One region of the Methylobacterium sp. 1A genome, then DNA from elsewhere that is predicted to be linked to it. Evidence: predicted binding sites of a transcription regulator. Region 1 holds the regulator's gene; the other holds the start of a gene.
What was found. Region 1 encodes LexA, which represses DNA repair genes until DNA is damaged. Its sites were predicted from a motif close to TGTTCNNNNTGTGTTCNG; they were not measured.

Region 1 (10,860 bases):
GCGACCTCACCGCCGCCCTGCGCGACCTGCGCGAGGCCGGCATGAAGCTGCCGCCCGAGAACACGGATTTCGGCGTGCCCCCGGACCGGCGCGTGTTCCCCAGCCGGGATTTCCACTGAGGCCGGCCCTTCGAGCGGCCCTCGACCAGCCCCTCGACAGGCCCTGCGCCGCGCGTAGAGTGCGGCGATGTCGAGCTTCTCCGTCCCGCGCCTCCTCCTCGCCGCCTGCGCGGCCCTGCCCCTCCTGGCGGAGGCCGCCCGGGCCGACAGCTGCGACGACCTCACCCGCCAGATCGCCGACGCGATCGGCGGCCGGGTCGGCAAGCGCGCCGGCCCCAGCATCGACATCCGCGTGGCTGGCCCGATCAAGTTCGACGTGACCTGCCGGGCCGAGCCGATCGTGCAGGCGACCTCCGCCGAGCCGAGCCCCTCGGCGACCTTCTTCCGCGACCTGTCGGTGGCCTCCGAGATCCTCATCGGCCAACCGGCCGCGACCGTCGAGCCGATCATCGCCACCGCCTACCGGACCGCGCTGGCGGAGCGGCGCAAGTCGTTCATCCAGCAGAACGGCTGGTCGGCGTCCTGCTACACCGACCCGGGCAGCAGCACGATGCGCACCCTGTGCTCGGTGGGGCGTATCCCGCCGGGTTAGGCGCCCTTGACCGGGCGAACCGTCGGCGGAATCCTCGATCTCCGTCGACTCGGCCCTGGCTGCCCATGACGACTCTCAAGACCCCGCCCATCCACAGGACCGATCCCCATCGGGGCTTCCGGGACTTCATCGAGACGCGCCCCGATGAGGAGAAGTGGGAGCTCATCGAGGGCCAGATCGTGATGCAGGCCCGGCCGAGCCTCATCCATCAGGTCGTGGTCGTGAATTTCCAGCGCCTGCTGAACGCGGCTCTGGAGCGGTCGGGCTCGTCGTGGATCGCCATCCACGATCCCGCCATCGACCTCAGGCCGTTCCTCACGGGACACACCTACGTCCCGGATGTCGCGGTCATCGATGCGGCGACCATCGAGCCCGACCAGAACGTGGTCGAGGGCTGTTACCTCGCCGCCGAGATCCTCTCGCCGAGCGATCACCGGAAGCTGCCCGGTACGCACCGGACGAAGATCGACGTCAAGCGCGCGGGCTACGAGGCGTTGCCGCTCTGTCAGGCCGTGCTTCTGATCGAGCAGAGGAGCTGCGCACTGTCTCTTTCCGTGCGCAGCGGTGAGACTTGGACCCGCACCCGCCTCACCGGGGATGATCGTCTGGCGCTCCCCGTCTTCGGCCTCGAGTGTGCCGTGGCCGATCTCTACGCACGCACGCCCGTGGGGCGTGCGTCGGGACCGGGTTGACCCACAAACCATCGAAGGAACCGGGCTGGCCCCCTCCTTGCCAGCGCAGCGAAGCGATCCAGGCGGCGCCACGGTCACCGAACGCGCGCTGCCCCGACGCGCTTCGCCGCGCGATGACGGGGCGGCGTGCCCCGCCGAGCGGCCGCTCAGTACTCGATCACGCCGTCGAGCGCGTAGTGCTTCACGGTCTTCCGGTTGGCGATCAGCTCGTCGACCGTGGGCTCGCCCTTGAGGGCGCGGGCGATGGCGAGTTTCGTGGCCTCGTAGTTGGTCCGGTAGAGGTCCTTCTGGTCGAGGTTGTCGTCCTCGGCGCAGCGCTGATCGAGCCAGATCATGATGATCATGCACAGCTCGTCGAGCCCGTCCTTCGGCAGGATGCCCTCGATGATGCAGTCCACGATCGCGTCGCCGGTGGCGGCCTGGACCACGCCGCCGAGGAGCTCGGCATACTCGGCCGTGTGGATCGTGACCTTGGTGGTCATCATCGTGGCCGGGCGCACGAGCTGGTTGAGGTCGCGCACCACGAACATCCGCGTGTGGCCCTGGACCTGCCCCATCATCGACGCGAAGGCCTGACCGACCGGGCCGCGCACCGAGCCGATCAGCACCTCCGGCATGGCGTCGGTGTACTGGCCCTCGGCCGCCAGCACCGTGGCCTCGCCCGTGCGGAACCAGATCTCTTGCATGTTCGAACTCCACCTGATCGGAGCCCGCGGGAGACATCATCGGCGGCCTCGCGTCAATCGCCCCGAAGCCGGCTCCCATCCCGGCCGCCCCTGCCCTCGCCCGCGCTGCGGCGCGGGCGCGGACCCGTGCCGCCCCGCGTCGCCGCGATGCGGCCGCCGGCATCCGCGACGGCGCGCATCTCCACCCCTGCGCGGCCTGTGGCCTTGAGGAACGCGGACAGGCGAGGCAGGGAAGATCGGAGCGCGGCTCCGGGAGCGGTCCCGGGCCTGGCCGTTCCGGTGGGCGCGCGGCGCCGTGCCGGGCATGCGGGAGGAACACGATGGCGGAGAGCACGGACCGGGGCTCCGGCTGGAGCCTTCAGGCGAGCGCCGTGCCCGACGGGGTGCGCCTGGAACTCGCCCTCGCCGACCTCGGCGGTGCGCCGGTCACCGCCGCGATCGTGCTCGACCGGACGGAGGCCCGGGCCTTCGCCCGCGCCCTGCTGGCCGCCGCCGGCGACGCCGCGGAGCGGACCTTCCCGAAGCCGGGCGCCTGAGGACGCGCCGCCAGCCGTCAGCGCACGCCGAGGCCCGGATTGCGGCCCGGCAGGCGGGGGACCACGGTGCCGCGCTTCTCGATCGGCGCGTCGCAGGCGTAGGCGAACTCAGTCTTCAGCGGATCGAACACGGTCTCGCCGGTGATCCGGCAATCCTCGCGCACGGTCTCGTCGAGATAGGCCCGGGCGGCGGTGCGGAAGCGCTTCACCCGGGTGGCGCCCGGCTCCGGATCGATCCGGACCTCGCTCAGGTTGCAGCCGGTATACTCGCGCAGGGCGTTGGACACGATCAGCATCCGGCGCAGCTGCCGGTTGTCGTAGACCTCGTAGGGCTCCTTGCAGCCGATCGTGACGACCTGGGGAGTGAGCGCCACGTAGTTCCGCGAGATGTAGGAGAATCCGGTGGTGCAGCCGGCGAGGCCGAGGGCGGCGAGGCCGAGGGGCAGCAGAGCTGCGGGTCGTCGCATCCTCGTCATTCCAAGAGGGTCCCAGCCCGCGCCCCGGATCCGCCGCCTTCCCGGCGGGGCGCCGCGATGCATTGAAACGGCTCCGCTTGCGCCGTCAATGCGTTTCTCGACCTTACTCCCGCGGGCGCGCCGCGGCGCGCCGGGCCGAGCGGTGCCGCTCTTGCGGAACACTTGCGGAACGTTTAACCTGTTCGTGATTTGTTTCGGAGACCGTCACGTGGCGGTCCGCCAAGCCGCGAGTCCCCCGTCGATGCTCACGCGCAAGCAGCTGGACCTCCTGCGATTCATCCAGAGCCGGATGCAGGAATGCGGTGTCCCGCCGTCGTTCGACGAGATGAAGGATGCCCTCGATCTCAAGTCGAAATCCGGCATCCACCGGCTGATCACGGCGCTCGAGGAGCGCGGCTTCCTCCGGCGCCTCCCCAATCGGGCGCGCGCCATCGAGGTGATCCGGATCCCCGAGAGCCTGACCCAGGCCGCTCCGGCGACTCAGGCCCCCGTCGAGCCGCGCCGCTTCACGCCGAGCGTGGTCGAGGGCGGTAAGTCCAAGCAGCCGCCGGCCCCGGCGAGCACGCGGATGATCGACGAGTCCGGCCGCGCCATCTCGATCCCGGTCATGGGCCGGATCGCGGCCGGTACGCCCGTCTCGGCGATCCAGAACCAGAGCCACGCCATCACCCTGTCGCCGGACTTCGTGGCCGGCGGCGAGCACTACGCCCTCGAGGTGCGCGGCGACTCGATGGTCGAGGCGGGCATCCTGGACGGCGACCTCGTGGTCATCCGCAAGCAGGAGACGGCCAATACCGGCGACATCATCGTGGCACTGATCGACGACGAGGAGGCGACGCTCAAGCGCCTGCGCCGCCGCGGCTCGTCGATCGCCCTCGAGGCCGCCAACCCGGCCTACGAGACCCGCGTGCTCGGGCCCGACCGGGTCCGGATCCAGGGCCGCCTCGTGAGCCTCGTCCGCCGCTACTGAAGCGGCTCGGCCGGCGCGTCGCCGGGGGCGAGGTCTCCGCCCGGCGCGGCGTCGGCCTCCGGCGTCGCGGCGACCCCGTCCTCCGCGGGGCGGTCGCCCGGCTCCGCGGTGACCGGCCGCGGCGGTCCAGGCCCGCGCCCGGCGGCCGGCTGCCAGGGCACGGCGCGGCCGTCGTTCCGGGCGTAGCGCGCGGCGAAGCCGTCGCCGTCGATCCGGAGGGCCACGGCCCCGCGGGCGGCGAGGACGCGCCGGTCGATCACCAGCGGCCCCGTGCAGGTCGGCGGCGCCGCGAGGCCCGTGATCAGCACCGCGGCGCGGGCGCAATCCTCCGGGAAGGCCCGCCGGTCCCGGACCAGGGCGACCGCCCGCCCGTCCGGCAGCCGGGCGGTGCAGCCGAGCCGGTCGCAGCGCCCGCTGCCCGACCGGACGATCAGCGCCGCGGACCGCCGCCCGTCGCCGTCCGCCTTCAGCCACTGCTCGAGGACGAAGCCCGAAGGGCTGCCGAGGGCCGCGAGCCGCCCGTCCGGGCCCCGCACCGCGGCCCCCGCGCCCTGCCGGTCGACGTAGAGGTCGTAGTGGTCGGGCCGGGCCGCGAGGACGAGCCCGAGCAGGACCGGCGGCACGGCGAGCCAGCGCAGGCGCGAGGCCGGCAGCGTCCCCAGCAGCAGGCCGGCGGTCAGCAGGGCCAGCGCCCCGGCGCCGAAGGCCGGCAGCACCAGGACCGCCCGCTCGAACCCGGCGATCCAGTCCGAGATCGCCAGCATCCCGGCCACCGCCTGCCCCATCAGCCACCAGACCGGCCGGTCGAGGGCGAAGGGATAGGCGAGGCAGCCGATCACCGCGGCGGGCATCACCACCAGGGAGACGAGCGGCAGGGTCAGGGCGTTGCCGACGAGGCCGAAGGGCTGGACCGTCTGGAAGTGGTAGGTGGCGAAGGGGGCCGTCGCGACCTGCGCCACCAGGGTCGTGGCCAGGGTCCCGGTGATCGCCGACAGGCCGGTCCCGACGAGCCGCCCGATCCGCCCGGCCCCCGGGCGCACGAGCAGCCGCCCGTCGATCAGCCGCGCGCAGGCGATCAGCCCGGCCACGGCGCCGAAGGACATCTGGAAGCTCGGGCCGAGCAGGCCCTCCGGCTCCCGGGCGAGCGCGATCAGCGCCGCGAGGGCGAGGTTGCGCATCGACAGGGCCGGCCGGTCCACCAGGATCGCGCCGAGCATGATCAGGGTCATGATCAGCGAGCGCTCGGCCGCGATGTCCCAGCCCGAGAAGGCGCAGTAGGCGGTGACGCCGACCATGGCGAAGCCGGCCGCGATCTTCTTGATCGGCCAGAGCAGCGCGCAGAGCGGCACCGCGGCGAGGAGCGCCCGCACCAGCCAGAACACCACGCCGGCGGCCAGCACCATGTGGAGGCCCGAGATCGACACCACGTGGTAGATGCCGGCGGCGCGGAGCGCGTCGTTGGTGGCCGGCCCGATGAGGCCGCGCTTGCCCGTCACCAGGGCCGCCGCCACCGCACCCGCCTGGCCGCCGGCGGCCTCCGCGATCCGGCGCGTGAGCCCGTTGCGCGCCGCGTCGAGCGCAGCGGCGAGCCGCAGGCCCAGCGGCGGCGGCCCGGACGGTTCCCGGACGGTGACGGTGCCGATCAGCGAGCCCACCGCGCCGATCCCCTGGAAATAGGCGTCCCGGGCGAAGTCGTAGCCGCCGGGCCGGGCCGCCTCCGGGGGCGGCAGCAGCCGGGCCGTGGCGGCGACGCCGTCCCCGGGACGCGGGATCGGCGTCTTCCGGAACGAGACCCGGACCCGGGCGGGCCGCGCCTCCGGCGCGAGGCCGGCGAAGCTCTCCACCCGGATCACCAGCCGGGCGCCCACCTCGCGCTCGTCCAGGGCCTCGACCGTTCCGACGAGCGGGCCGATCGTGGTGCGGGTGAGGATCGGTGCGGCGACCTGCGAGACCCGCCAGGTCGCCGCCGCGAAGCCGAGGAACGCGGCCGCCACCGCGAGCGCCGCCGCCAGGGCCGCCGGCCGCGCGCCGAGGACGGGGACCGGCGCCAGCGCGAGGCCGGCCGCGATCAGGGGGGCGGCGAGGCTCGGCGCGCCGTCGGCCGCCGCGAAGTAGACCAGGATCCCGCCGCCGAAGGCCACCGCCAGCCAGGGGAACAGCCGGCGCTGCTCGGCCTCGCGGGCGAGGCCGGCGACGACCCAGTCGCGGAGCGCCGGGAGGGCGGCCAGGAGGGCGGCCAAGAGGGCGGCGGGAAGGGCTCGGGCGCGCGGGCCGATCAGCGCGACCGCGCCGTCCGCCCGCCTCGCGCCGATCCGCCGCATCGCCGCCGCCCCGCTCCGCGCGACCTGTCGTCGGGGCCGGGCGATTCTGCGGGCGATTCTTAACGCATCCGCCGGCCCGTGCTACAGCGGGTTCTTCGTGCTACGGGCGCCCTGTCGAGCCCCTCGCCGCTCCGCCGCCCCTTCGCCGTCCGTCGCGCCCCGTCCGCGACCAGCCCCGGAACATACCGGACCGATGTCCTCAGCCGTCGTCACGCGCTTCGCCCCCTCGCCCACGGGTTACCTGCATATCGGCGGGGCCCGCACGGCCTTGTTCAACTGGCTCTACGCCCGCCACACCGGCGGCACGATGCTGCTGCGCATCGAGGACACCGACCGAGAGCGCTCCACCAAGGGGGCGATCGACGCGATCCTCGACGGCCTCTCCTGGCTCGGCCTCGACTGGGACGGCGACGTGGTCTTCCAGTTCGCTCGCGCCGAGCGCCACCGCGCGGTCGCCGAGGAGCTGCTGGCCGCGGGCCGCGCCTATCACTGCTACGCCACCGCCGAGGAGCTCACGCAGATGCGCGAGACCGCCCGCGCGGAGGGGCGCGCCCCGCGCTACGACGGCCGCTGGCGCGACCGCGACCCGTCCGAGGCCCCCGCCGGGGTCAAGCCGGTGATCCGCCTGCGCGCCCCGACCGAGGGCGAGACCGTGGTCGAGGACGCCGTCCAGGGCCGCGTGACCTGGGCCAACAAGGACCTCGACGACCTCGTCCTGCTGCGCTCGGACGGGACGCCGACCTACATGCTCGCCGTCGTGGTCGACGACCACGACATGGGCGTCACGCAGATCATCCGCGGCGACGACCACCTCACCAACGCGGCGCGCCAGAGCCAGATCTTCTCGGCTCTCGGCTGGGACATCCCGAGGATGGCGCATATCCCGCTGATCCACGGGGCGGACGGGGCCAAGCTCTCGAAGCGCCACGGCGCGCTCGGCGTCGAGGCCTACCGCGATCTCGGCTACCTGCCGGCGGCCCTGCGCAACTACCTCGTGCGGCTCGGCTGGAGCCACGGCGACCAGGAGGTCTTCTCCACCGACGAGATGGTCGCGGCCTTCGACCTCGGCGCGGTCGGGCGCTCCGCGGCGCGGTTCGACTTCGCCAAGCTCGCCAACCTCAACGGCCTCTACATCCGCACCAGCGCCGATTCCGACCTCGTCGCGGCGATCGAGACCATCCTGCCCAACGTCGGGCCGGAGCGCGGCCTGTCGGCGCCGCTGCGGCCCGATCTCAAGGACAAGCTCGTCCAGGCCATGCCGGGCCTGAAGGAGCGGGCCAAGACGCTGATCGAGCTCCTCGACAGCGCCTACTACCTCTACGCCCAGCGGCCCCTGGCGCTCGACGACAAGGCCCGCGCCCTGCTCTCCGACGAGGGGCGCGGCCGCCTCGCCGGGGTGCGGCCGGTGCTCGAGGCGCTGCCCGACTGGAGCGCGACCTCCACCGAGGGCGCGGTGCGGCAGTACGCGGAATCGGCCGGCTGCAAGCTCGGGCAGGTGGCCCAACCCCTGCGCGCGGCGCTCACCGGCCGCACCACCTCCCCGCCCCTGTTCGACGTGATGGCGGTGCTCGGCCGGGAGGAAACCCTGGCGCGCCTCGGGGATCAGGCGCCGCAGGGCTGAGGCCGGGCTGAGGGCAGGGACGAGGCGGGGACGAGGCGGCGCTGGGACCACCGCGCGCGGACCGGGAGCGGACAGGGAACTGCCGGCCCCGACCCGGATTGCGTTGGGTGGAAATCGGTTGGCGGAATTCGCTTGGCGACGGGGGCGGGTTGTCACCGACCCCGTTGCTGCTGCACTGCCGTTTGGGTAACCCATGGCTGTGAGCACCCGCAGCATAATGCGTGTGCTCAGGCCCCCGGGACCGACTCGGGCAGCCCGAGGCCGGCATCCGCCACGTCGCCAGAGAAGGGTCCACGATCCATGAGCGCACCCAGCACCATCACCGTGGACGGCAAGTCGATCGAACTGCCGGTGAAAACCGGCACGATCGGGCCGGACGTGATCGATATCGGCAAGCTCTACGCCCAGACCGGCGCCTTCACCTTCGACCCGGGCTTCACCTCGACGGCCTCGTGCGAGTCGAAGATCACCTACATCGACGGTGACGAGGGCGTGCTGCTCTACCGCGGCTACCCGATCGAGCAGCTCGCCGAGAAGGGCGACTTCCTCGAGACCTGCTACCTGATGCTGTTCGGCGCCCTGCCGACCGCCGCCCAGCGGGCCGATTTCGAGTACCGGGTCACGCGCCACACCATGGTGCACGACCAGATGAACCGGTTCTTCACCGGCTTCCGCCGCGACGCGCACCCGATGGCCGTCATGGTCGCCTCGGTGGGCGCCCTCTCGGCCTTCTACCACGATTCCACCGACATCACGGACGAGAGCCAGCGGCTGATCGCGTCGATCCGCATGATCGCCAAGATGCCGACGCTCGCCGCGATGGCCTACAAGTACTCGATCGGCCAGCCCTTCGTGTACCCGAAGAACGACCTCGACTATACGTCGAACTTCCTGCGCATGTGCTACGCGGTGCCTTGCGAGGAGTACGAGGTGAACCCGGTCTTCGCCCGGGCACTCGACAAGATCTTCATCCTGCACGCCGACCACGAGCAGAACGCCTCGACCTCGACGGTGCGGCTCGCCGGCTCCTCGGGCGCCAACCCCTTCGCCTGCATCGCGGCCGGCATCGCCTGCCTGTGGGGCCCGGCCCATGGCGGCGCCAACGAGGCGGCCCTCAAGATGCTGATGGAGATCGGCACCCCCGAGAATGTCAGCAAGTACGTCGCCAAGGCCAAGGACAAGAACGACCCGTTCCGCCTGATGGGCTTCGGCCACCGCGTCTACAAGAACTACGACCCGCGCGCGCGGATCATGCAGAACACCACGCACCAGGTGCTCAAGGAGCTCGGCAAGACCGACGACCCGCTGCTCCACGTCGCCATGGAGCTGGAGCAGATCGCGCTCAAGGACGAGTACTTCATCGAGAAGAAGCTCTACCCGAACATCGACTTCTACTCGGGCATCACCCTCAAGGCGATGGGCTTCCCCACCGACATGTTCACCGTGCTGTTCGCGGTGGCCCGCACCGTCGGCTGGATCGCCCAGTGGGCCGAGATGATCGAGGACCCGTCGCAGAAGATCGGCCGTCCGCGCCAGCTCTACGTCGGTCCGGCCCAGCGCGACTACGTGGCCGTGGACCAGCGCGGCTGAGGCGGGACCACCTGCCCCGGGAAGCGTCGAGCGGGGCGGCCGAGAGGCCGCCCTTCGCGTTCGCGGAGGTGATCGAACGCCGCCTGCCCGTCCGGCCGCCCTACGACTGGCCGGCGATCCGCGCGTTCCTCGCCAAGCGGGCGATCCCGGGCGTCGAGACGACGGATCCCGCGGCTTCCTACGCGCGCACGATCAGCGTCGCGGGGCGGCACGGGCTCCTGACGGTGGCACCGGGCGCGGATTGCCTGCACGTCGCGCTGCGCGGCGTCGAGGCCGGGCACGAAGACGCCGTCGCGGGACGCCTGCGCCGCCTGTTCGACTGCGACGCCGATCCGGCCGCCGTCGCGGCCTGCCTCGGCGGGGACCCGGTCCTGGCCCCGTTCGTCGCGGCGCGGCCGGGTCTGCGCCTGCCGGGGGCCTGGGACCCGTTCGAGACCGGCTGCCGGGCGATCCTCGGCCAGCAGGTCTCGGTGGCGGCCGCGATCGGGCTCGCGGGCAGGCTGGTGGCGGCGTTCGGGACGCCGCTGGCGGAGCCGGCAGGCGGTCTGACCCACGTGTTTCCCGCGCCGACCGATCTGGTCGAGGCGGATGTCGCGCTGGCGCTCAACATGCCGCGGGCCCGCGGCGCGGCGATCCGGGCGCTGGCCGCGGCGGCGCTCGCCGATCCGGACCTGTTCGCCCCGGCGGAGTCGCTCGAGGCCGCGGTGCTGCGCTTCACGGCGATCCGCGGGATCGGTCCCTGGACGGCGCAGTACATCGCCATGCGGGCGCTCAAGCTGCCGGACGCCCTGCCGGTGGGCGATGTCGGGCTGCTGCGGGCGCTGGAGGGGGCCACCGGGCGTCCGAGCCCGGCGGCGCTCCTGGCCCGGGCCGAGGCGTGGCGGCCGTATCGCGCCTACGCGGCGCAGCACCTCTGGGCGGCGGACGAAGCGTCCGCGACGGGGCGATGAGGCGACCGAGAGGTTCATGTTCCGCATCGCCGATATCGGCTAAGCTTGCGGCCGGCCGGGGGCTCAGGTTCGATGTCGGAAGCGGACAGCGAAGCGCGCGACACGCTTGTTGCGAACGAGCGGATCAAGTTCACGGCCACCTACGCCAACGGCCTCGCGGTCGCGATCTTCGCCGTCGGCGGTTTCGCGCCGTTCATCTCGACTGCCCTGTCGGATCGTCCGCACTTCGCGCCCGTGCTCATCGCCATGGTGGTTTGCTGGATCATGAGTGGCGCCATACATTGGGCTGTGAGGCGCGCATTGCGGAACCTTCGCCCATGACGACAGCTCAGCTTCTTCTCCTGCTCGCGGTTCCGATCGGCGGCGG
Region 2 (10,860 bases), on a different contig from region 1:
CGCCTGTGGAGAGCGTCACGACGTTCCGTGCGCGGCCGAATACGCGATGCAACTGGCGCACCAGTGCGATTCGCGCCCGACGATTGCGCGCCGGGTGTGACTAAGGGGTGACGGTCGGTGAAGGGGCTTCGAAAAAGCCGCGCGGCTGGCGCGGATGCATCAGGTTCGGGACGGTGGTGTCGCGGTAACGCGGCATCCGGCACGGTCGCGATCCTCCCCGCCCGCGCGGGCGAAGCCGGCCGACCCTGCCGCCCTGACACGTCCGGGCTTGGTCGGCGGGACTAGCTCGATCCGGCCTGGACGAAGCTGTCGAGGACCATCTTCCGGCCGGCCTTGTCGAAGTCAACGGTCAGCTTGTTGCCGTCGACTGCCGCGACCGTTCCGGGGCCGAACTTGGTGTGGAAGACCCGCTGGCCGCCCTGGAAGGCCGAGGGCGCGCCCGTCGACTTAGCGATCAACTCGCCCTCGATCTGGCGGGGACCGCCGGACTGGCCCCCGGACCGGCCGCCCGGGCCCGCCGAGCGGAAGCCGCCTCCGGACCCCGATCCGAACCCGGACCGGCCGCCCGGCGCGGTGTTGGCCTGCGCGCGCTGCCAGCCCGGCGTGCCGTAGCTCGATCCGAACGGCGTCGGGTTGCGGTCGAACCGCGAGGCGCCGGCGGAGAAGTGCGCCGGGGCTTCGACCACGTCGACCGCCGTCTCGGGCAACTCGTCGATGAACCGGGACGGGATGGTCGAGGACCAGAGCCCGTGGATGCGCCGGTTGACCGCGAAGGACAGCTTCGCGCGCTTGCGCGCCCGGGTTAGCCCGACATGGGCGAGGCGCCGCTCCTCCTCCAGGCCGGCCCGGCCGCTCTCGTCGAGCGCCCGCTGGTTCGGGAACAGGCCGTCCTCCCAGCCGGGCAGGAACACGGTGTCGAACTCGAGCCCCTTGGCGGCGTGGAGCGTCATCAGCGAGACCCGCTCGGCGCCCTCGGCCTCCGAGGCCTCCATCACCAGGGAGACGTGCTCCAGGAAGGCCGCGAGGTCGGGGAACTCCTCCATGGAGCGGACGAATTCCTTCAGGTTCTCCAGCCGGCCGGCGGCGTCGGCGGAGCGGTCCTTCTGCCACATCTCGGTGTAGCCGGATTCCTCCAGGATGGTCTGCGCGACCTCGCTGTGCGGCTGCGACTCCGCGAGCCGCGCCCAGCGGGAGAAGCTCTCGGTCAGCGCCCGCAGGGTCGAGCGGACCCGGGGCTTCAGCTCGTCGGTCTCGCACAGGCGCGCGGCGGCGATGCGCAGAGGCAGCCGGTTGGCGCGGCCGTAGGTGTGGAGCTGCTGCAGAGTGGCGTCGCCCAGGCCGCGCTTGGGCGTGTTCACGATCCGCTCGAAGGCGAGGTCGTCGCTGACGTTCACAGTGGCGCGCAGGTAGGCCAGCGCATCGCGGATCTCGGCGCGCTCGTAGAAGCGCGGGCCGCCGATGACCCGGTAGGGCAGCCCGAGCTGGACGAACCGGTCCTCGATCTCGCGCATCTGCGCCGAGATCCGCACCAGCACGGCGATCTCCGACAGGGGATGCTGCTTGGACTGGAGGGACTCGATCGACTCGGCGAGCATCCGCGCCTCCTCTTCCGAATCCCACGCGCCCGTCACGGTGACGCGCTCGCCCGGCTCGTCGTCGGTGCGCAGAGTCTTGCCGAGGCGGCTCTCGTTCCTGGCGATCAGCCCCGAGGCGGCGGCCAGGATGTGGCCCGTGGAGCGGTAGTTGCGCTCCAGCCGCACCACCACCGCGCCCGGGAAATCGTGCTCGAAGCGCAGGATGTTGTCGACCTCGGCGCCGCGCCAGCCGTAGATCGACTGGTCGTCGTCGCCCACGCAGGCGATGTTCTTCCGGGACTGCGCCAGCAGGCGCAGCCACAGGTACTGGGCGACGTTGGTGTCCTGGTACTCGTCGACCAGGATGTAGCGGAACCGGTCCTGGTAATTGGCCAGGACGTCGGGGTTCTCCCGCCAGAGCTTGAGGCAGAGCAGCAGGAGATCGCCGAAATCGACGGCGTTCAGCGTCGCGAGCCGGGCCTGGTAGGCGGTGTAGAGGGCGCCGCCCTTGCCGAACGCGAAGGCCGAGGCCTCGCCCGGGGGCACCTGCTCGGGGCCGAGGCCGCGGTTCTTCCAGCCGTCGATGGCGTGGGATAGGGCCCGGGCCGGCCAGCGCTTCTCGTCGACGTTCTGGTCGGCGATGACCTGCTTCATCAGCCGGAGCTGGTCGTCGGTGCCGAGGATGGTGAAGTCGGATTTCAGCCCGACCAGCTCGGCGTGGCGGCGCAGGATCTTGGTGCCGATGGCGTGGAAGGTGCCGAGCCACGGCATGCCCTCTCCGGCCGGCCCGATCAGCGCGCCGATCCGGTGCTTCATCTCCCGGGCGGCCTTGTTGGTGAAGGTCACCGCCAGGATGTCGAAGGGGCGCGCCCGGTTGGTGGCGATCAGGTGGGCGATGCGGGTGGTCAGCACCCGGGTCTTGCCGGTGCCGGCCCCGGCCAGCACCAGGACCGGGCCCTCCGTGGTCTCGACGGCGCGGCGCTGCTCGGGGTTGAGCCCCTCGAGGTAGCCGGCCGCGTCGCGCCGGAGGGCGCCCATGGCGCGGGCGGCGATGGACGTGGCGGGCGCGCCGTCCCCGGTGGGTTGCGGATGCGGGCGGTTCTGCATCCCGCTTCCCTGGACCAAATCGCGAACGGCGTCGAGGCCGTTCGCGCCGCGGCGGGGGCGCGGAGCCATGAAGCGCGGCTGTCCGCGCCGGGGTGATCCGCGTCCTCCGGGCGCGTCGCGCTCCGCGGCCGGCCGCGCGATCCGGAGGCCGCGGGCCCGGGCTGCCCGAGGAACCTCGCGCGTGCCCCGACCGCCGCTCGGGACCGTGGCATCGCCGCTGGCGCCCCCGGCGGCTTATCGTGCTATGGCCGTGGCGACTGACTCGCGGGGGCACGCGGGGCACGGCGGCCCGGTGAGGTCGCGGCCTCGCGCAGAGATGGTGCGGAACGGGACCATTGCGTGATCTTCTGACCGCGCTGGCGTGCGCCGTCATCCTGGTTCTCGTGGCGGCGCTCGCGGTCCCGCCCTTCGTCGACTGGCAGGCCCATCGCGGGCTCGTCGAGCGGGCGCTCGCCCGGTCCCTGGGCGTTCCGGTCCGGACCGACGGCCGGATCGAGGTCCGCCTGCTGCCGTCGCCGCGGCTGCGAGTCGACCGCCTCCACCTCGGCGCCGATCCGGACCGCCCGAGCCTGGATGCTCGGTTCGTCAAGGCCGAGATCGCCCTGGCGCCGCTCCTCAAGGGCGAGTTCCGCTTCACCGAGACCCGGATCGGCCGGGCCGAGATCAAGCTCCCGGTCGCCGGCCCGGACACGCTGAAGCTGCCGCCCGATTTCGGCGGGGCCCTGCGCGACCGCGACCTCGCCATCGAGAACCTGCACATCCAGCAGTTCCTCGTCACCACGCAGGTCCCCGCCACCGGGCGGACCGACCAGCTCTACGTCCAGGACCTGCGCCTGCAGGCGCCGGCCCTGGTCGGGCCCTGGCGGATCGAGGGGACGAGCGGCGGCGTCCCGTTCCGGGCGGTCAGCGGCACGCCGGGACCGGACGGGCGCCTCGCCGCCAAGATCTCCGGCGGCGGCGACGCGACGCCGCGCTTCGAGGCGGACGCGCGGTTCGGCCTCGTCCCCGCCGAATCCGGTGGCGCCCAGGTCGAGGCCGAGGGCTCCGCCCGCCTCGTCGTCGGGCCGCCGACCCAGGTGGCCGGCGCCTACCTGCCGTTCTCGCTGGCCGGCACCTTCAAGGCCCGGGGCACGCAGGTGCGCTTCGAGGCCGTCGACCTCGCCATCGACCCCGGCGGCCGGGCCCTGCGGCTCGGCGGCACCGGACGGCTCGACCTGCGCCAGTGGCGCGCCGGCCTGACCCTGGACGCCCGCCGCCTCGACCTCGACGCCTTCCTGGCCTCGGCGGAGGGGCAGAACCTGATCGCCCGCGGCCTGCCGCGCTCGACGGGCAGCCTGCCGGCGATGCTCGACCTCGACCTCACGGTGGGCAGCGCCGTGCTGGGCGGCGAGGAATGGTCGAACCTCGCCCTCACCGGCACCCTGGAGCGGGCCGGCGGCCTGTTGCTGCGCCGCTTCGCGGTGACCGGCCCGGCCGAGTCCACCGTCACGGCGAGCGGGCAGGTCGAGACGGCGCCGCTGCGCTTCTCCGGCCCGGTGGCGCTCGCCGCCCCCGACTCGGAGGCGCTCGGCCGCTACCTGCGCCGCCTCGGCGCCGAGGGGCCACTCGTCGCGCTGCTCGACGGGCGGAAGATCGAGGCCGCCGCCGACCTGTCGGCCGCCGGGACCGGCCTATCCCTGCGCAACATGCGCCTCGGCCTCGGGCCGGCGCGGATCACCGGGAACGCCCGCTACACCGCCGCCGAGGGCGCCGAGCGCGGGCGGTTCGAGGCCCAGATCCGCGCCACCGGCCTCGACATCGCCGGCCTGCCGCCCCTCGGGACGACCCTCGGCACCCTGCGCGACACCGACCTCGCCCTGACGCTCGAGGCGAAGGACGTCCGGTTCGGCACCGCGGGCTCCGGCACCGGCACGATCGCGGCGCGGATCCAGTCGGACGGCGCCGGCCTGACGGTCGACAGCCTCGACGTCACCGACCTCGCCGGCGCCAGCGCCCGGCTGTCCGGGCAGATCGGCGCGGACGGGACCGGCCGCGTCTCCGGGCGCCTCAAGGCGCCGGCGGCGGCGCCGCTGCTCGGCCTGCTCGAGCGGGTCTGGGTGGGCGAGATCCGCCTGCTGCCCGCCTTCCTGCGGGACGCGCCCCTCGACCTCGCCGTCACCCTCGACCGGGAGGGCGGCGCGGCCGCGGCCCTGCGGACCCAGGCCCGGGGCAGTGCCGGCGGCGGCACCCTCGACCTGACGCTCGCGAGCCGCGGCACGCGGATCGAGGGCGGCACCGCCACCCTCACGGCGCCGCGGGCGGGGGCGTGGTTCGGCCGCACCGACCTCGCCGGCCTGCAGCAACCTGCCGAGCTGCGCCTGACAGCCGAGCGGCCGGAGGGCCAGACCCTCGCCCTGACGGCGAACGGCACGGTCGCGGGCCTGCGCCTCGCCACGGGCCGCCCGATCCTGGTCGGTCCCGACTTCGTCCCCACCGGCGGCACGCTCCGCGCCGAGACGGCCGATCTGGCGCCGTTCCTGACGCTGGCCGGCGCCGCGACCCTGGCACCGGGGGCGTGGCCGGCCGACCTCACCGTCACGCTGTCGCGGCAGCAGGGCGAGGCCGCTGCCGCGCTCGCCGGCACGGTTGCGGGCGCGGGGGTGAACGGGACGCTGCTGCGGGCGGCAGGCGGTGCCCTGCACGGCCGCCTCGCCCTCGACCGGCTGTCGATCCCGCAGCTCGCGGCCGCCCTGGTGATCCCGCCGGGGGCGAACGGCGCGTTCGGCCCGCCGACCGCCCACCCGGCCCTGTCCCTCGACGCCCGCGTGGCCAGCCTGGATCTCGGCCGCGGCCTCGTCGCCACCGACGCGACCGCTGCCCTCGGCCTCGCCGACGCGGGCCTGACCCTGCGCGACCTGACCGGCAAGCTCGCCGGCGGCCGCCTCGCGGGCTCGGTGACGATCGCCCGGCTCGGGGCCGGCGCCTCGGTCTCGGGCTCGGGCAGCCTCGACGGCGCGGCGCTCCCCACCCTGGCCGGCGGCCCGTTCGGCGGCCGCCTGAGCGCCGACCTGCGCTTCGCCGCCACGGCCGAGACCCTGCCGGGCCTCGCCGACAGCCTCTCGGGCAGCGGCGCGCTCACCCTGACGGACCTGAGCCTGCCCGCGGCCGATCCCGCGGCGCTCGGCCGCGCTCTCGCCCGCGCGGCCGAGATGGACGACCCGCTCCGCGAGGGTCGGCTCCAGGCGCTCGTCACCGAGGAACTCGCCCGGGGCGGCGCGCAGGCGCGCGGATCCGCCCGGGCCGCCGCCACGATCGTGGGGGGCGTGCTGCGGGCCGGGCCGTTCGACCTCGATCTCGGGCCGGCCCGCTGGGTCGGCACCGTCGGCTACGACCTGCGCGCCGGGCGCCTCGACGCCCGCGGCACGCTCGCGGGCGGCCCGGTGCCCCGCGGCTGGAATGCCGGGCCGCCCGCGGTCCAGTTCGGCCTGACCGGACCGCTCGGCGCGCCCGAGCGGGTGCTCGACGTCGGCACCCTGTCGAACGGCCTCGCGGCCTTCGTGCTGCAGCGCGAGCTGGAGACGATCGAGCTGACCGAGGCCGACCAGGTGGAGCGGCAGCGCCGCCGCGCCCGGATCGAGATGGATCGGGCCCGCGCGGCGGCCCTCAAGGCCGCGGCGGACAGGACTGCCGCCGACAAGGCCGCCGAGGAGGCGGCGAGGCGGCCGCGCAACCCGGAGGAGGGTGCTGCCCAGCCACCGGCGCCGGCCGAGGCCCGGCCGTGAGGCCGGCCGCGTCCTGAGGGCGGGGGTGGGGCTGGCCAGCGTGACGGCCTCAGGCGCAGCACCCCGTGGAGCGCCGCGCCCGCACGGGCGGCGGCTCTACGCCTTCCCCACCGCCATCAGCGCGAAGGCGTAGATCAGCGCCACCTCCTCCAGCCGGTCGAACCGGCCGGCGGCGCCGCCGTGGCCGGCCTCCATGTTGATCCGCAGGAGCACCGGCCCGCCGCCCGTCATGGTGGCGCGCAGCCGCGCGACCCACTTGGCCGGCTCCCAGTAGGTCACCCGCGGGTCGGTGAGGCCGCCGAGGGCCAGGATCGCCGGGTAGTCCTTGGCGGCGACGTTGTCGTAGGGCGAGTACGACAGGATCGTCCGGAAGGCGGCCTCGCTCTCGCCCGGGTTGCCCCATTCGGGCCATTCCGGCGGGGTCAGCGGCAGCTCCGCGTCCAGCATGGTGTTGAGCACGTCGACGAAGGGCACGTCGGCGACGATGCCGGCGAACAGTTCCGGGGCGAGGTTGGCCACCGCCCCCATCAGCATCCCGCCCGCCGACCCGCCATGGGCGACGATGCGCTTCTCGGACGTGTAGCGCGCGTCGATCAGAGCGCGGGCGCAGGCGATGAAGTCCGTGAAGGTGTTGGGCTTCTTCTCGCGCTTGCCGTCGAGGTACCAGCGCCAGCCCTTCTCGGTGCCGCCGCGGATATGGGCGATCGCGTAGACGAAGCCGCGGTCGACTAGGCTCAGGAGGTTCGTGCGGAACGCCGCCGGCATCAGCGTGCCGTAGGAGCCGTAGCCGTAGAGCAGCAGCGGCGCGCCGCCGTCGAGGGCGAGGTCCCGGCGGTGCAGCAGCGAGATCGGCACCTGCTCGCCGTCCGGCGCGGTGGCGAAGAGCCGCCGGGTCACGTAGGCGGCCGGGTCGTGGCCGCTCGGCACCGCCTGCCGCTTGCGCAGGAGCCGGGTTCGGGTTGCGCAGTCGTAGTCCCAGGTCTCCGACGGGGTCGTCATCGACGAGTAGACGAAGCGGATCGTGGCCGTGTCGAAGGCGAGCCCGGCCCGCAGTCCGAGGGAGTAGGCCTCCTCGGCGAAGGCGACGACGTGCTCGGTGCCGTCGGCGAGGTCGCGCACCACGATCCGCGGCTTGGCGTTCTCGATCTCCAGCCGGACCAGGTGGCCGGCCAGCAGGTGCAGGTAGCGGATCATCACCCCGGGCCGGTGCGGCACGAGGTCGGTCCAGTTGGCGCGGCCCGGATCGTCGAGCGGCGCGGTGACGATCTTGAAGTCCTCGGCGCCGTCCGCGTTGGTGCGGATGAACAGGCGGTCGCCGCGGTGCTCGACGCCGTAGATCAGCAGCGGCGTGCGCGGCTCGACGAGGCGCAGGGGGGCGTCCTCCGCGTGGCGGTCGAGCAGCCGGACCTCGGAGGTCTCGTGGTCGCTCACCGTCACGTCGAGGAAGGCGCCGGACTGCGTCTTGCCGATGTGGACGAAGTAGCCGGCATCGGCCTCCGTGTAGACGGTCTCGTCCTCGCTCTGCCCCGTGCCGACGCGGTGGCGCATCACCTTGGCGGGGCGGTGGTTGGCGTCCACCGCCACGTACCAGAAGCTCGCGCCGTCCGCGGCCCAGACCGCCTCGCCGGAGGTCGCCTCGACCCGGTCGTCGAGATCGAGGCCGGTGGCGACGTCGCGCACCCGGATCGTGTAGAGTTCCGAGCCCTTGGTGTCGGCGCTCCAGGCGAGCCGGGCGTGGTCGTCGGAATGCACCGCGGCGGCGATCTCGAAGAACGGCAGGCCCTCACCCTCGCGGTCGCCGTCGATGAGGATCGTCTCGTCCGGGTCCAAGCCCGACTCGGGCACGTCGGGTGATGTGGCCGGCCGCCGGCAGATCAGCGGGTGCTGCCCGCCCTCGCGGTGGCGGGTGTAGTAGGCGAAGGGCCCGTCCGGCTCGGGGACGCCGCTCTCGTCCTCCTGGATCCGCCCGCGCATCTCGGCGACGAGCTGCCGCCGGAGCTCCGCGCTCCCGGCGAGCGCCGCCTCGGCGAAGGCGTTCTCGGCGTTCAGGTAGGCGGCGATGTCCTTCGGCAGCGCGGCCGGGTCCTTCAGGACCGTCTGCCAGTTCTCGGCCTTCAGCCACGCGTAGTCGTCGGTGATCTCCTGCCCGTGGACGCTGAAGCGTCGCGGCCGGGCCTCGGCCACCGGCGCGCCGGTCCTGTGAGCGAGCAAGCCGTGGCCGATCTCCGTCATCGTCTCTCCCGTCGGGTCCCGTCGCGCGCGGGTGTCGCGTCCGGGTGAGGGGATGTGTCCCGCCGGGCGCGCGGATGCAAGGCGTCCGGGGGCGCGGCCGGGGCGGGCGGCGCGTATCGCCGGCCGGGACGGCGCGGTCGCGGGACCGGGGCCGATCCGTTGCTTTCCGGCATCGGTGGCGCGGGAAACGGTCCGGCCGACGACGCGATCCGCCGGCGCGGTCCCGCGCCGGGGCCGCGTCGGGAGCCGCGCCGGGGCGGCCCGATCGTGCGGACTCGGCGAAGGCCCCGAACCCGCCAGGGACTTGGCGCAGCGGCCGATTTCGGCCTCAACGCGGCACCGGAACGCCGCGGGTGCGCCACAGATCCTGACAAGTCGAGCCGAGCACAGGCCCGAGAAAATCGCTCTGGGATTATCCGGCTCCGCGATCCGTCCGACATGAAGGGGGACTTGCGGATGGTGGAATGGCCGATTCGATGCATGTTGTGTGTGCTGAGTACCGGAAACATCGTGCGAAGCGGGGGACAACGGGCGTACTGGCGGGTGTTGCGGGGTTGCTGAGTCTGCCGGCGGAGGCGGCGGAACTTCCCGATCGGCAAAAATCGCAGCTCATCGAGCACGTGCGGATCTGCTCGGCCTACGGCCAGGCCTTCTTCTTCATCCCCGGCACCGATACCTGCCTGCGCCTCTCCGGCCGCGCGCGCTACGAGTACGCCTACCAGCCTTCCTACAGCCGTTCGGGGAGCGCGACCGCCACCCCAGGGGATTACAGCGGCTACCAGGGCCGCCTCCGGATCAACCTCGACGCCCGGTCCCAGACGTCCTACGGCACCCTGCGCGCCTTCCTCCGCCTCGACGCCGGGAGCCGGATCGGTTTCGCCACCATGCATGCCGGCGCGCTGAACCGGATCGGCGGCGCCTTCCCGGCCCTGGGCGTCGATCAGTTCGGGCGGGCCCAGCAGCAGTTCAACGTCGACAAGGCTTTCATCCAGTTCGCCGGCATCACCGCCGGCCGCGCCTCCTCGTTCTTCGATTTCTACGCTCACGACTTCGAGTTCATCGTCGCCTCCATCGGCTCGGACAATCCCTCGACCAACCTCGCTGCCTACACGGCGACGCTGGGCAAGGGCCTGTCCGCATCGCTGTCGATGGAGGACCCGGTATTCCGCCGCACGCCGGTCTACGCGTCCCAGAACGCCGCGGCCTCGGCGTTCCCGAATCCCGGCGCGATCCTCTCGCCCGGGAACCCCGTCGCCCCGGTCTTCGTCGGCTACGACGCCGCCGGCCGCCCGACAGGGGTGGGCTTCGTGGACACGGTCCAGCGCAGCCGCATGCCCGACATCGTCGGCGTCCTGCGCTCCGACCAGTCCTGGGGCTCCGCGCAGCTCTCGGGGGCCGTGCACGAGGTCAACCACGGCCTGCTCAGCAGCGTCTCGTTCGCCGGCACCAACTTGGGGGCGCCCGTCTCGTTGGGCAACAACCGCACCCCGGGCGGCGCGGCCTCCGCCCTCGGCTGGGCCGTTCAGGGGGGCGTGAAGATCAACCTGCCAGCGATAGCGACCGGCGACACGCTCTACCTGCAGGGCGCCTACGGGGAGGGCACCGCCCTGTATACCGGCCTGCCGGCCTATAACGGCCCCTGGGCGCAATCGGCCACCGCGGTGCAGGGGGCGGCCTTCTCCCAGTTCTTCAGCGACGGCGTGATCAACCCCTTCACCCAGCGCCTGGAGCTGTCGACGAGCTACTCGTTCACGGCGGCGATGCTGCACTACTGGACGCCCGCGGTCCGCTCCGCCTTCTTCGGCTCCTACGGCGCCCTGAGCTTCGCCCGCGGCGCCCGCGCGGCGCAGGGCGCCTATTTCGGCGTGACCGGGACCGGGCCGGGCACCCCCGGCACGCGGTTCTTCGACCTGAGCCAGGTCCTGCGGGACAGCTACCGCTTCGTGGTCGGTGGCAACCTGATCTGGTCGCCGGTGAAGGAGTTCGATATCGGCGTCGAGGCGATCTACACGCGCTACGGGCCGCAGAGCGGCCGCATCCTCGACCTGGGCCGGTATCCCAACCAGAACGCGGCCTACGTCAACAACCTCGCCAACCCGGTCTCGACCGCCCGCCACGTCGACGTCATCCAGGTTCGCGCGCGCGTGCAGCGGGACTTCTGAGGGCGGCTGCGGATCCGGGGTGAT

Region 2: ACX9MN_RS23065 (ATP-dependent helicase) is a predicted target of LexA. The motif match lies at 2,692-2,709, and genes of this name have one in related genera.

What each region holds. Positions count from the first base shown of each region.
Region 1 covers NZ_JBYQVE010000001.1:3,084,957-3,095,816, reverse strand. Annotated here, with positions in the region: gene ACX9MN_RS15135 (error-prone DNA polymerase) at 1-119, shown strand, start outside; gene ACX9MN_RS15130 (hypothetical protein) at 187-651, shown strand; gene ACX9MN_RS15125 (Uma2 family endonuclease) at 717-1,343, shown strand; gene fae (formaldehyde-activating enzyme) at 1,490-2,029, opposite strand; gene ACX9MN_RS15115 (hypothetical protein) at 2,350-2,565, shown strand; gene ACX9MN_RS15110 (hypothetical protein) at 2,583-3,032, opposite strand; gene lexA (transcriptional repressor LexA) at 3,283-4,011, shown strand; gene ACX9MN_RS15100 (ComEC/Rec2 family competence protein) at 4,005-6,332, opposite strand; gene gltX (glutamate--tRNA ligase) at 6,526-7,953, shown strand; gene gltA (citrate synthase) at 8,254-9,543, shown strand; gene ACX9MN_RS15085 (DNA-3-methyladenine glycosylase family protein) at 9,612-10,493, shown strand; gene ACX9MN_RS15080 (hypothetical protein) at 10,566-10,814, shown strand.
Region 2 covers NZ_JBYQVE010000002.1:588,440-599,299, reverse strand. Annotated here, with positions in the region: gene ACX9MN_RS23065 (ATP-dependent helicase) at 282-2,681, opposite strand; gene ACX9MN_RS23060 (AsmA family protein) at 3,017-6,442, shown strand; gene ACX9MN_RS23055 (S9 family peptidase) at 6,539-8,674, opposite strand; gene ACX9MN_RS23050 (porin) at 9,139-10,836, shown strand.